Linked DNA regions of Shumkonia mesophila. The protein of the gene in region 1 interacts with the protein of each later gene in a pairwise test. Links are inferred from orthologs where the notes say so. Each region holds a gene or a part of one and is shown on either strand. Other genes may lie near its edges.

Region 1 (7,843 bases):
GCCAGGGCGGCCAGGGCCAGCGCCGAATACGGGGTGGCGCTGGCCGGCTTGATGACCACCGGGCAGCCGACCGCCAGGGCGGGGGCGCATTTGCGGGTGATCATGGCGTTGGGGAAGTTCCACGGCGTGATGGCGGCCACCACGCCGACCGGTTCCTTGATCACCACCAGGCGCTTGTCGCGCTGCGGCTGTGGGATGGTGTCGCCATAGACGCGCCGGCCCTCCTCGGCGAACCATTCGATGAAGGAGGCCCCATAGACCACCTCGCCCTTGGCTTCCGTCAGCGGCTTGCCCTGCTCGGTGGTCATCAAGAGCGCCAGGTCGTCCTGGTTCTTCAGCACCAGCTCGTACCAGCGGCGCAACAGGAGCGAGCGTTCCTTGGCGGTGCGGGCCCGCCAGTCCGGCCACGCGGCGTTGGCCGCCTCGATGGCCCGCCGGGTTTCGGCGGCGCCCATCTTCGGCACCGTGCCGACGACCTTGCCGTCGGCCGGATTGGTGACCTCGATGGTGGCGCCGGAATCGGCGTCGACCCAGGCGCCATCAATGTAACACTGCTGGCGGAACAGCGCGGAGTTCTTCACTTTCATGGGAATGGCCTCGTGGCTGGCAAGGGGACGCGGACGAGACGGATGTAGGCAGGCGGGGGCGCCGCGTCGAGGGGGGTCGTCCAGGAATGTACCACCTGGACGGGCAGGCCCGCCTTGGCGCGCGGCCGCGCCGTCCCCACATGAACCTCCGAAGGGCGCGGCGCGCGGAGCCGAGCCGACGATCGGGAGAACGCCCCTTGACGAAACGCGGCATCCTCCTCCTCGTGGCCGTCGGGGCCGGCCTTTCGGCGGTAGCCGGCTATTCGCTTTTGTTCGGGCCCGGCACGTCGGGCGCCGACGCCGCCAACCCCAAGATGGTGGCCCTCGGCCGCACGGTTTATGCCGAGCATTGCGCCGAGTGCCACGGCAAAAGCCTGGAGGGCGAACCCAACTGGCGGACGCCCAAGGCCGACGGCACGCTGCCGGCGCCGCCGCATGATGACAACGGCCACACCTGGCACCACGGCGACGAACTGCTCTTCCGCTACACCAAGGGGGGGCGGCGCCGCCATCGCTCCCGCCGAATTCAAGAGCGGCATGCCGGCCTTCGGCGAGGCGCTTTCCGACGAACAGATCTGGGCCGTTCTCGCCTTCATCAAAAGTACGTGGCCGGAACCCGTCCGCCAGCGGCAGGACCTGATGAACCGTTAGGGCGTCACGGCTTGCCGCCGACGCAGGCGAGCATCGGCCCCAGCTGGCCCATCCGCCGCTGCAGGACCGCCGCCCGTTCGCGGATGTAGTCGCTCGGCCGGGCCGGCGACCACGCCCGCGGGTTGGGCAGCACGGCGGCCAGGCGGGCCGCCTGCGGACGGCTGAGCCGGGCCGCCGGAACGCGGAAGTAGTGCTGCGCGGCGGCCTCGGCACCATAGAGGCCGGGGCCCCATTCGGCGATGTTGAGGTACACTTCCATGATCCGGTGCTTCGGCCACAGCACCTCCAGCCACGCCGTCACATAGGCCTCCAAGGCCTTGCGCAGCGCGCTGCGGCCGGGCCACAGGAACAGGTTCTTGCTGGTCTGCATGGAGATGGTCGAGGCGCCGCGGGCCCGCCCGCCGTCCGTCCATTCCTCGAAGGCGTCGCGGATCGAGGCGACGTCGAAGCCGTGGTGCTGGCAGAACAGGTTGTCCTCGGCGGCGATCACCGCGGCCCGCAGATAGGGCGAGATGGCCTCAAGCTCCGCCCAGTCGCGGCTCAGGCCCTCTCCCTCGAAAAGCCGGATGACCATCAGGGGCGTGATCGGCGGCGGCAGCAGGCGATAAAGGACAAGCCCGACCGGCGGCCCGGCCAGCACCACCAGGATCACCGCGATCACCGCCTTGCGTATCCAGCGCCCCATTGCCCCGTCCGCGCTCCGTTTCCGAAAGTCCCATTGCCGCCGATGCCCGACGCGGGCGCGTTCCGCCATGATCGGCGATTGGCGCCGGCCTTCGCAACCGCTAAGGTTCGCCCGGCTTCCCACCGCCCCGAGGCATGACCATGATCGTTCGCCTGGCCCGACCCGAAGATGAAGAGGCCATCTGGGACATCCTCCGCCCGACGCTGCGCGCCGCCGAGACCTACGCGGTGTCGCCGGATCTCACCCGCGAGGAGGCGCTGGCCTACTGGTTTTCGCCCGCCCACGAGGTGTTCGTGGCCGAAGAGGACGGCCGGGTCCTCGGCACCTACTACATGCGCCCCAACCAACAGGGCGGCGGCCGGCACGTCGCCAACTGCGGCTACATGACGGCCCCGGCCGCGCAGGGCCGTGGCGTGGCGCGACGGATGGGCGAGCACTCCCTGGAACACGCCAAGTGGCGCGGCTTCAGGGCGATCCAGTTCAACTTCGTGGTCAGCACGAACGAGCGCGCCGTCGCCCTCTGGCAACGGCTGGGGTTTGCCATCGCCGGCACCCTGCCCGGCGCCTTCGAGCACCCGCGCCTGGGCTTCGTCGACGCCTTCGTGATGTTCCGCGCACTCTAGGCGCGGGCGCCCGCCCTATTCCACCGTCACGCTTTTGGCGAGGTTGCGCGGCTGGTCGACGTCGGTGCCCTTGAGCACGGCGACGTGGTAGGCCAGCAGTTGCACCGGGATGGAATAGAGGATGGGGGCGACGAAGGGGTCGACCTCGGGCAGCGCGATGCAGGTGGCGTCGATGTCGCCCAGGCCGCCGATGCCCTTGGCGTCGCCGAAGAAGACGACGCGCCCGCCCCGGGCCACCACCTCCTGGATGTTGGAGGCCGTCTTCTCGAACAGTTCGTCCGAAGGCGCGATGACGATGACCGGCACCGTCTCGTCGATCAAGGCGATGGGGCCGTGCTTCATCTCGCCGGCGGCATAGCCCTCGGCGTGGATGTAGGAGATTTCCTTGAGCTTGAGCGCGCCCTCGAGCGCGATCGGATAGCTGGTGCCGCGCCCCAGGTAAAGGACGTCGGTGGCCTCGATCATGCCCTGGGCGAGGTCGCGCAGCCGCCCGTCGTGGTTGAGCACGTCGGCGGCCCTGGCCGGCACCTCGATCAGCGCCGAGACCAGGCGCCCCTCGTCGGCGGCCGAAAGGGCGCCGCGGGCGCGCGCCACCGCCAGCGTCAGGCAGGCCAACACCGTCAGCTGGGTGGTGAAGGCCTTGGTCGAGGCCACCCCGATCTCGGGGCCGGCCAGCGTTTGCAGCACGGTGTCGGATTCGCGCGCGATGGTGGATTCCGGGCTGTTGACGACGGCGATGATGTGCTGGCCCTGGGCGCGGGCATAGCGCAGCGCCGCCAGGGTGTCGGCCGTCTCCCCCGATTGCGAGACCACCAGGGTGACGCCGCCCTTCGGCATGTCGGCGGCGCGGTAGCGGAATTCCGAGGCGATGTCGACCTCGACCGGCAGGCGGGCGATGCGTTCCAGCCAGTACTTGGCGACCATGCAGGCGTAGAAGGCGGTGCCGCAGGCGACCAACGTCATGCGGGGCGCCGTCACCAGGGCCTCGGGCAGGCTGGGCAGCGTGATGTCGCGCGACGTCGGGTTGACGTAGGAGCGCAGCGTGTCGCCGATCACCTGCGGCTGCTCGTAGATCTCCTTCAGCATGAAGTGGCGGTAGCCGCCCTTGCCGATCAGCGCGCCGGAAAGGGCGGTGGCCCGGATCTCGCGCTTGACCACATGGCCCTCGGCGTCGTGGATGGTGGCGCCTTGCTGGGTGATGACCGCCCAGTCGCCCTCGTCGAGATAGGTGATGCGCTGGGTGAGCGGGGCCAGCGCCAGGGCGTCGGAGCCGATGAACATCTCGCCGTCGCCATAGCCGATGGCCAGCGGGCTGCCGCGCCGGGCCCCGATCATCAGGTCGTGCTCGCCGGCGAAGACGATGCCCAACGCGAAGGCGCCCTGCAGGCGCTTCAGCGCCGCGTGGGTGGCCTCGGCGGGTTTCATGCCGTCCTTCAGGTAAAGGGTGATCAGGTGGGCGACCACCTCGGTGTCGGTCTCGGATTCAAGGGTGCAGCCGCGGGCCTTGAGCTCGGCCCGAAGCTCGACGAAGTTCTCGATGATGCCGTTGTGCACCACCGCCACCCGGTCGGTGGCGTGCGGATGGGCGTTGGTTTCGTTGGGGATGCCGTGGGTGGCCCAGCGGGTGTGGCCGATGCCGATGCGCCCCGGCAGCGGCTGTTCCTTGAGGCGGGCCTCGAGGTTGACCAGCTTGCCCTCGGCGCGGCGCCGCTCGATGCGGCCATTGACCAGCGTGGCGACGCCGGCCGAATCGTAGCCCCGGTACTCCAGGCGCCGGAGCCCGGCCACCAGAAGATCGGCGACGTCGCCCTTGCCGATGATGCCGACGATGCCGCACATGGCGGATTACCCCTTCTTGCTTTTCTGCCTGGCCTGCTTCTCGGCGGCGCGCCGCGCGCGGAACCGCCTGGCCCAACCCTCGATCGTCGTCAGCTCGGCCCGCGTCACGGCCAGCGCGTCGGCCGGCACGTCCCGGGTGATCACGCTGCCGGCGCCGACGGTAGCGCCGTCGCCGACCTTCACGGGCGCGACCAGGGCGGTGTTCGACCCGATGAAGGCGCCAGCCCCGATGTCGGTATGGTCCTTGAAGAAGCCGTCGTAGTTGCAGGTGATGGTGCCGGCCCCGATGTTGGCCTTGGCGCCGATGCGGGCGTCGCCGATGTAGGTCAGGTGGTTGACCTTGGCGCCGGCCTCGACCGAGGCGTTCTTGATCTCGACGAAGTTGCCGATGTGGGCGTCTTCGGCAATCCGGGCCCCCGGCCGCAGGCGGGCGAAGGGACCGACGCGGGCGCCGGCCGCGATGGTCGCCCCCTCGATGTGCGAGAAGGCGTGGATCTCGACCCCGTCGCCGACGGCGACGCCGGGCCCGAACACCACGTTGGGGCCGACCGTGACATCGCGGCCCAAGCGGGTGTCGGCAGAAAAGAAGACGCTGGCGGGGTCGATCAGCGTGGCGCCTTCGGCCATGGCCCGCGCGCGCAGTCTTTCCTGGACCACCGCCTCGGCGGCGGCGAGATCGGCCCGGGAATTGATGCCCAGCAGTTCCTCGGGCGGCGCCTCGACGAAGGCGCAGGCGGCCCCGTCGGCGCGGGCGAGGGCCACGATGTCGGTCAGGTAGTACTCGCCCTTGGCGTTGGCGTTGCCGATGCGATCCAGCCAGCCGAAGAGCCGCGCCCCGTCGATGGCCATGACGCCGGAATTGCAAAGCCCGATGGCGCGCTCGGCTGCCGTCGCCTCCTTGGCCTCGACGATGGCCTGAAGCGCGCCGTCGGCGGAAACGATCAGCCGCCCGTAGTCGGTGGGATCGGGCGGCCGGAAGCCCAGCACGACGACGGCCGGCTGCGGATCCAGGTGGCGGGCCGCCAGCATGGCCTCCAGCGTCTCGGGCTTGATCAGCGGCGTGTCGCCGTAAAGGATCAGCACGTCGCCGGCGAAGCCTTCCATGGCGGCGCGGGCCGCCAGCACGGCGTGCGCGGTGCCCAGGCGCGGCTCCTGGATGGCGCAGGGATGGGGAGCGACCGCCTCGGCCACCGCCTCCATGCCCTGGCCGACGACGACGACCGTCCGCTCGGGGGCGAAGCGGGCCAGCGTGTCCATCAGGTGCAGCACCATCGGCCGGCCGGCCAGGCGGTGCAGCACTTTCGGGCGGGCGGACTTCATGCGCGTGCCGAGGCCCGCGGCAAGGACGATGGCGGCGGTTTTTTGCTTGGTCATGGGGCGGCGGTTGTTTAAAAGACCGGGTTCTCGTGGACCGGGCGACCTTGCCACACGGGGCCGGCCCCGCCAAGTCACAAGTTGTTTCGGATTTTTTCAGATGAACCACCTTCCCGGCCCCGGGCCGCAAGCCATCGTTTTCGACCTCGACGGCACCCTGATCGACAGCGCCCCCGACCTCCAGGCGGCGATCAACCGCACGCTGGCCGCGGACGGGCGCCCCCCGCTTTCGGTCGAGGCCGTCAAGGCCATGGTGGGCGACGGCGTGCCCAAGCTGGTGGAAAGGGCGTTTGCCGCCACCGGCGGCCTGCCCGGCGGCGGCGCCGACGCCCTGGCCGCCTGGGTGGCCCGCTTCGGCGAGGATTACGAGAACTGCGGCTTTCCCCTCACCCGCCCCTTCGCCGGGACGCTTCCGGTGCTGGCCGCGCTCGGCGACGCCGGGTTCAAGCTCGCGCTGTGCACCAACAAGCCGCAGGCCGCCACGGTGGAGATCCTGGACCGCCTGGATCTCGCCCGCTTCTTCGACGCGGTGGTGGGCGGCGACGCGGTGCCCGGCGTGCGCAAGCCCCACCCCGGCCACCTGCTGGCGGCCCTTGCGGCGCTGGGCGTCGAGCCCGCCCGCGCGGCGATGGTGGGAGACCACCTGAACGACCTTTCCTGCGCGCGCGGCGCCGGCATGCCGGTCGTCCTTTGCGCCTATGGCTATTCGCGCACCCCGGTCGGGGAAATGGGGGCGGACGCCGTGATCGAGCGCATCGAGGACCTGCCGGCGGCGCTGGCGGCACTGGCGCCGGCGCGCCGCCCCTGATAATGACGAGTTTCCGGTTTCGCCGATTTCAGCTAATGCATTGAAGCGAAAAGGTAATTTTCGGTTCGCCAAAAGAAAACATCGTCATTTCTCGTCATTTTGCCTTTTTCTTCTTTGTTTTCAGAAGGCTAACCCCTTCCGACGCCCCCACCTCTTCGTCACTCCCGCGCCCGCCTGCGCGGGAATGATGTTGAAAAAAGGGGAAACACAGGAAACACGGAGAGTCTTAGAGAATCACAGAGGGTTGCGCCGGCGTGGGCAGCGCCGGTGCGGGAATTTTATGGACCGTCTCAAAGAGCCATAAGAATTATGACTATATACCTTTTATAGGAAAAAGTCAACCGGCATCGCGCCCTCCATGGCATCCGCCACCCGCACAAGGCCATCGCCGCCACGCCCCGGCCCCTACGCCGCCTTTTTCGGCTCCCAGGCGCCGCCGGTTTCCTCGAAGACGAGGCGCGTTTCGGGCCGCGCATCAAGCTGGCCGATGCGCTCGATCAGCTCGCCGATGCGGGCGTTGCCTTCGGCGTGCTCGCGATAGAGGGCGCGCACGAACCGCTCGGCCATCCGGGGGATGCGCCCGCCCTTCTCCCAGCGGGCGATGGATTGGGCGTCGTTGCCGAGCACCGAGGCCAGGGCCGCCTGCGAAAGGCCCAGCTCCTTGCGGATGAAGCGGAATTCCCCGCCGCTCAAACGCGGCTTGTGGTTGGCCAGCGAAAGCGCGATCGCCCGGTGCAACTCGTCGGCCCTCTCGATGGCGACGGACTTGCCATAGGGCGTCTTGAACGCCTTGTAGCCGTTGGCCAGCCAGACCCTGCTCAGGCCGCACTCGGTATAGTGATACATGCTCCGTTTCCCTATATCGCGGTGACGACGATAAGCAGCTCGCGGCTGTTGAAGGCGACCACGGCCTTGATGCTGTCGCCGGCCGTCAGCGTCTCGAACGCGCACCGCCAGTACCCGTGAATGTCCACATAAGGCCCTTCCGCCAGAACGCCGGCCCGCAGGCACCGGTACACCTGCGTGGCGTTGATCCCGCGCTTGCGCATCTGGCTCCTGGCATGAGACGAAAACGCCACGCGGCCGGTGTCGGAGGCGATTTCCCGGGCGATCTTCGTAGCCATGGCGGCCGTCAGCCGCAGCGGCAGAACCTCGGCGCTCATGATGAACCTATCATAATGATAGGTAGGGCGGCCGTCAATGAGGGCCTATCAAAATAATAGGTCTGGGGCGCCGGCCTATCCACCGCAATTCGGTTTCAATACCCACCGGGAGT
Region 2 (4,812 bases), on another replicon or contig:
GGCAAGCGAGGCCGCCGCGTTCTTGACGTCGCCGCCGGCCGCCCACACCGTGGCCAGGACGCCCAGGCTGTTGATCACCCAGTGGCGGCCCGGCGCGCCGACGCGCAGGCGCAGCGTCTCGCCGCCCACCATCACCTTGAGGCGCGAGCCGTCGGCCTCGATGGTCGCCTCGGTCAACCTGACGTCGGCGCCGGCGTCGACACCGAAGGAAACGATCCGCGACACGCCGGCTGCCTCGGCGGAGCCCGCCAGGCGCGCGAAAAATCGGTTGTCGCGGTTGAGCACCGCCACGCCGTCGGCCTCGATGCCGTCGAAGATCTCGGCCTTGGCGTCGGCGATCGCCTCGACGCTGTCGAAGAATTCCGTGTGAACGGGTTCCACCGTGGTGACGATGGCGACGTGCGGCCGGGCCAGGCGCGACAGCGGCGAGATTTCGCCGGCATGGTTCATGCCCATCTCGAAAATGCCGATTTCGGCGTCCAGCGGCAGCCTGGACAGGCTGAGCGGCAGGCCCCAGTGGTTGTTGAGGTTGCCGGTCGTGGCGAACACCGCGTACTGCCGGCCGAGCACCGTGCGCAACGCCTCCTTGGTCCCGGTTTTCCCGACGCTGCCGGTCACCGCGATGATGCGGGCGCGCGTCCGGGTGCGGGCCGCCGCCCCCAGCTGCCGCAACGCGTCCAGGGTATCGCCGACCACCAGAAGCGGCGCCTTCTCGGAAACTTCGGGTGGGCGATGGCTGACCATCGCCGCCGCCGCACCGCCGCCGAGGGCATCGGCGACGAAGGCGTGGCCGTCGAAGTTGGGGCCCTTGATGGCGACGAACAGGTCGCCCGCCTGGATCGCCCGGCTGTCGATGGAAACGCCGGTGGCCGTCCATTCGCCACTGGCGCGGCCCCCGGTCGCCGCCATCGTCTCCGCCGCGGTCCACAGAACAGATCCGGCATGGGGCGCAACGTTCATCGTCCGACCTCCGCCACCGCTTCGCTGACCACCGTCACGTCGTCGAAAGGAATGACCTTGTCGCCGACGATCTGGCCGGTCTCGTGGCCCTTGCCGGCCACCAGCAGAACATCGTCGGGACCGAGGGCGGCGACGGCGGCGGCAATGGCCTGCCGGCGGTCGCCGATTTCGCGGGCGCGCGGACTGGCCGCCATGACCTGCCGGCGGATGGCGGCGGCATCCTCGCCGCGCGGGTTGTCGTCGGTGACGAAGGCCAGGTCGGCCAGGGTGTCGGCGATGCGGCCCATTTGGGGGCGCTTGCCGGCGTCGCGGTCGCCGCCGCAGCCGAAGACGACGAGCAGCCGTCCCTTGACGTGCGGCCGCAGGGTCTTGAGCACGGACTCCAGGGCGTCGGGGGTATGGGCGAAGTCGACGATAATGGGTGCGCCGTTGGGATGGCGGGCCGCCAGCTGCAAGCGGCCACGCACGCCCTCCAGCCCGCCCAGCGCCGCCACCGCCTTGGCGGCGTCGCTGCCGGTGGCGATGGCGAGGCCCAGGGCGCACAGGGCGTTCATCGCCTGGAAGGCGCCGACCAGCGGCAGGACGACGTCGTGGGATCGTCCCTCGACGGCAATCTTCAGCCGCTGGCTCTCGGCCAACGGTTCGCTGCGCTCCAAGCGGATGGCCTCGCCCGCCGTCCCGTAGGTGAGGACGGCGAGGCCGCGCTTGCGGGCCGCCTCGACAAACATCGGCGCCCCGGCGTCGTCGGCGTTGATCACGGCGGCGCCGTCGCCGGCGGTGACGTCGGTGAACAGGCGCAACTTGGCCGCCCCATAGGCGTCCATGGTTCCGTGATAGTCGAGGTGGTCGCGGGTCAGGTTGGTGAAGCCGGCCGCCTTCACCTTGACGCCGTCGAGCCGGTATTGGGCGAGGCCGTGACTGGAGGCCTCGAAGGCCAGATGGCTCACCCCGGCTTCGGCCAGGGCGGCAAGGTCGCGATGGAGGTCGACGGCGTCGGGCGTAGTCAGGCTGCCCTTGGTCTCGACGCCCGGCGCCACGGTGCCCAGCGTTCCCATGCTGGCGGCCTGGTGGCCCAGGCGGGCCCAGATCTGGCGCACGAAGGTGACCGTCGAGGTCTTGCCGTTGGTGCCGGTGACGGCCGCGACGGTGGCGGGCTGCCTATCGTAAAAACGCGCCGCCATCAGGGCCAGGGCGCGGCGCGGGTTCTCGGCATTGATCAGGCGGGCCGGAAGGGTTGGCGGGTAAAGCTGGGTACCGGGTGGAGCGAGCACGGCAACGGCCCCGCGGCCGAGGGCCTCGGCGATGAATTCGCGGCCGTCGGCGTGGGCGCCGGGAAAGGCGGCGAACAGATAGCCGGGCTTGACCTGGCGCGAGTCGCTGGTCAGTCCCGTGATGTCCGTGGTTCCGAATTCGGCCGCCCCGGCCAAGCCTTGAAGTTCTTCGCTCAGCAGGTCAGCGAGCCGCACGCCGGGCCTCCCTGACATCGTCGAGGGCCGCCCGCACCGCGACCACCAGGTCGCGGTTGACCGGCACGGCCTTCGGCGCGTTCTTGGGGGCGATGCCGGGCGCCGCGTCGTCGCCCGGCACACTCGGGGAAATGCCCATGAGCGGAGCGATCCGCTTGACGATCTTGCCGACCGCCGGCGCCGCGACCCAGCCGCCGGTAGCGTAGTTGTACGTCTTCTTGGTGCCGTGCGGTTCGTCGAGAAGGGCCAGCACCACATAGCGCGGCCGCTCGATGGGGAAGGCGCCGATGAAGGACGAGATCCGGGCGTCGCTGCGATAGCGGCCGTTGACTTCCTTCTCGGCGGTGCCGGTCTTGCCGCCGATGCGATAGCCCTCGACCTTGGCCTGCTTGCCGCTGCCTTCCTCGACCACCAGTTCCATCAGTTGGCGCACCTTGGCCGAGGTCTCCGGCGACAGGACGCGCTCGCCGACCAGGGGCGCGGCCCCTTCGTGGCGCAGGATGGTGGGGGTGTAGCGGATGCCGCCGTTGACCAGCGTCGCCGTCGCCGCCACCACTTGCAGGGGGCTGACCGCGAGGCCATGGCCGAAGGCGATCGTCATGGTGTTGATTTCGCGCCACTGCGCGGGAACCAGCGGCTTGCCGACCTCGGGCAGTTCGACGGCGGGCGCCGTCAGCAGGCCCAACCGGCCCAGATAGTCGCGCTGGCCCTTGGTGCCCACATCGAGCGCCATCTTGGCCGCGCCGATGTTGGACGAATGGATCAGGATTTCGGGGACCGACAGCCAGCGGTTCTCGCCGTGGTAGTCGCTGATGGTGAAGCGGGCGACGCGGATCGGCTTGCTGGCGTCATAACCGCTCTGCAGGGTGACGGTGCCGGAGTCCAGCGCCATGGCGGCGGTGAACAGTTTGAAGGTCGACCCCATCTCGTAGACGCCCTTGGTGGCGCGGTTGAAGCCGGCCTCGCCCTGCAGGGTGGCGGGCTGATTGGGATCGAAGTCGGGCAGCGACACCATGGCCAGCGTTTCGCCGGTGGCGACGTCGAGCACGATGGCGGTGCCGCCCAGCGCCCTGTATTCGGCGACGGCGGCGGAAAGTTCCTCGTGCGCGATGGCCTGGACCCGAAGGTCGATGGAAAGCTTGAGCGGCTCGTCGTCGACCCGCAGGCGCTCGTCGAACAGCTTCTCGACGCCGGCGATGCCGCGGCTGTCGACGTCGGTGAGGCCAAGCACGTGGGCGACGAGCGGCCCGTGCGGATAGACCCGCCGTTCGCCCTGATGGAATTGCAGGCCGGGAATCCCCAACCGGTTGACCTCGAACTTCTGGCTGGGGGTGAGGTTGCGATGGATCCACACGAAACGGTTGCGGCTGGACAGTTTGGCCAGCAGGTCGGCGCCGTCGAGTTCGGGCAGCACGGTCAGCAGGCGTTCGGTCGCCTCGGCAGGGTCGAGCACCTCGGTGGCGTCGGCATAGAGCGAGGCGGTGGGCAGGCTGGTCGCCAGGATCAGCCCGTTGCGGTCCAGCACCTCGGCACGGTCCATGGTGCCACTGCGCTCGCTCTCGGCCTGCGCAACCTTGGGTTCGCCCGGCTGGTCGATGGCGGTGAGGTCGACCAGTCGCCCGGCGATGGCCAGGAAGGCGAAGGCGAACACGGCGCCGGTCACCAGCACGCGGTTGCGCCCGGTCTCGAGCGCCTGCTTGCGCGCGCCATCGAGGCGGACACGGCGGAATTCCCAAGGCTTGCGAGTGGCTTGGCCGTTCTGGCCGAGCGAGGTTTCGGCGCTCATCGCTTCTCTCCGCGGCTAAGGCCGGCATCGGCGGGACGCGCCGCAACCGGCTGGACGTCGGGCGTCACCGCCGGCTGGCGTTCGGCCAAGCCGTCGAAACTGTTCATCTGGCGGGCCGAGATCGGCCCCATGCCCAGGTGCTTCTCGGCCAGCTGGCGCAGCCGGCCGGGATCGTTCAGGTGGGCCCACTCGGCACGCAGCACGTGGATGGCCCGCTCCTCGCTGACGATGCCGCGCTCGATGCCGGTCAGTTCGGCCTCGAGCTGCTGCACCTGATACTTGACCGAAAACAGCACCAGGCTGAGACCGGCGGCGACCAGCAGGGCGAACAGCGTGGTCTGGCGGATCATGACAGACCTCCGGCAAGGGCGGCGGCAGCGGTTCGCTCGGCGGCGCGCAGGCGGGCCGACCGGGCGCGCGGGTTGGCGGCGGTTTCGGCCTCGCCGGGCACCTGGGAGCGCCGGCCGAGCAACCGGAAGGTGGCGGCCGGCGCCGCCCCGTCGGCGGCCTCGGGCAGATGGCGCGAGACGTGCGGGCGGTCTTCGCTGCGCGACCTCAGGAAGGTCTTGACCCGGCGGTCCTCCAAGGAATGAAACGCGA

What was found.
Region 2: the proteins of mtgA (region 1) and ODR01_RS19225 interact in binary tests that used the Escherichia coli proteins (3 or more experiments, as listed by UniProt). The link is inferred for Shumkonia mesophila from one-to-one orthologs.

What each region holds. Positions count from the first base shown.
Region 1 is NZ_JAOTID010000021.1:61-7,903, forward strand. What follows is about bases 84-2,964. They hold mtgA (monofunctional biosynthetic peptidoglycan transglycosylase), read right to left. Parts: upstream 1,924-2,964; coding sequence 1,243-1,923; downstream 84-1,242. Other genes in these bases: ODR01_RS22805 (c-type cytochrome), read left to right, coding at 1,023-1,238; ODR01_RS22815 (GNAT family N-acetyltransferase), read left to right, coding at 2,064-2,546; glmS (glutamine--fructose-6-phosphate transaminase (isomerizing)), read right to left, coding at 2,562-2,964. Outside these bases: more of glmS, read right to left, coding at 2,965-4,385; bifunctional UDP-N-acetylglucosamine diphosphorylase/glucosamine-1-phosphate N-acetyltransferase GlmU, read right to left, coding at 4,392-5,759; gph (phosphoglycolate phosphatase), read left to right, coding at 5,860-6,567; ODR01_RS22835 (helix-turn-helix domain-containing protein), read right to left, coding at 6,973-7,413; ODR01_RS22840 (DUF4258 domain-containing protein), read right to left, coding at 7,425-7,730. UniProt on the Escherichia coli protein: Peptidoglycan polymerase that catalyzes glycan chain elongation from lipid-linked precursors. May play a role in peptidoglycan assembly during cell division in collaboration with other cell division proteins.
Region 2 is NZ_JAOTID010000013.1:109,614-114,425, forward strand. The notes cover bases 1,813-4,812. They hold ODR01_RS19225 (peptidoglycan D,D-transpeptidase FtsI family protein), read right to left. Parts: upstream 4,213-4,812; coding sequence 2,413-4,212; downstream 1,813-2,412. Other genes in these bases: ODR01_RS19220 (UDP-N-acetylmuramoyl-L-alanyl-D-glutamate--2,6-diaminopimelate ligase), read right to left, coding at 1,813-2,426; ftsL (cell division protein FtsL), read right to left, coding at 4,209-4,562; rsmH (16S rRNA (cytosine(1402)-N(4))-methyltransferase RsmH), read right to left, coding at 4,559-4,812. Also shown: ODR01_RS19215 (UDP-N-acetylmuramoylalanyl-D-glutamyl-2,6-diaminopimelate--D-alanyl-D-alanine ligase), read right to left, coding at 1-960; more of ODR01_RS19220, read right to left, coding at 957-1,812. UniProt on the Escherichia coli protein: Essential cell division protein that catalyzes cross-linking of the peptidoglycan cell wall at the division septum. Required for localization of FtsN.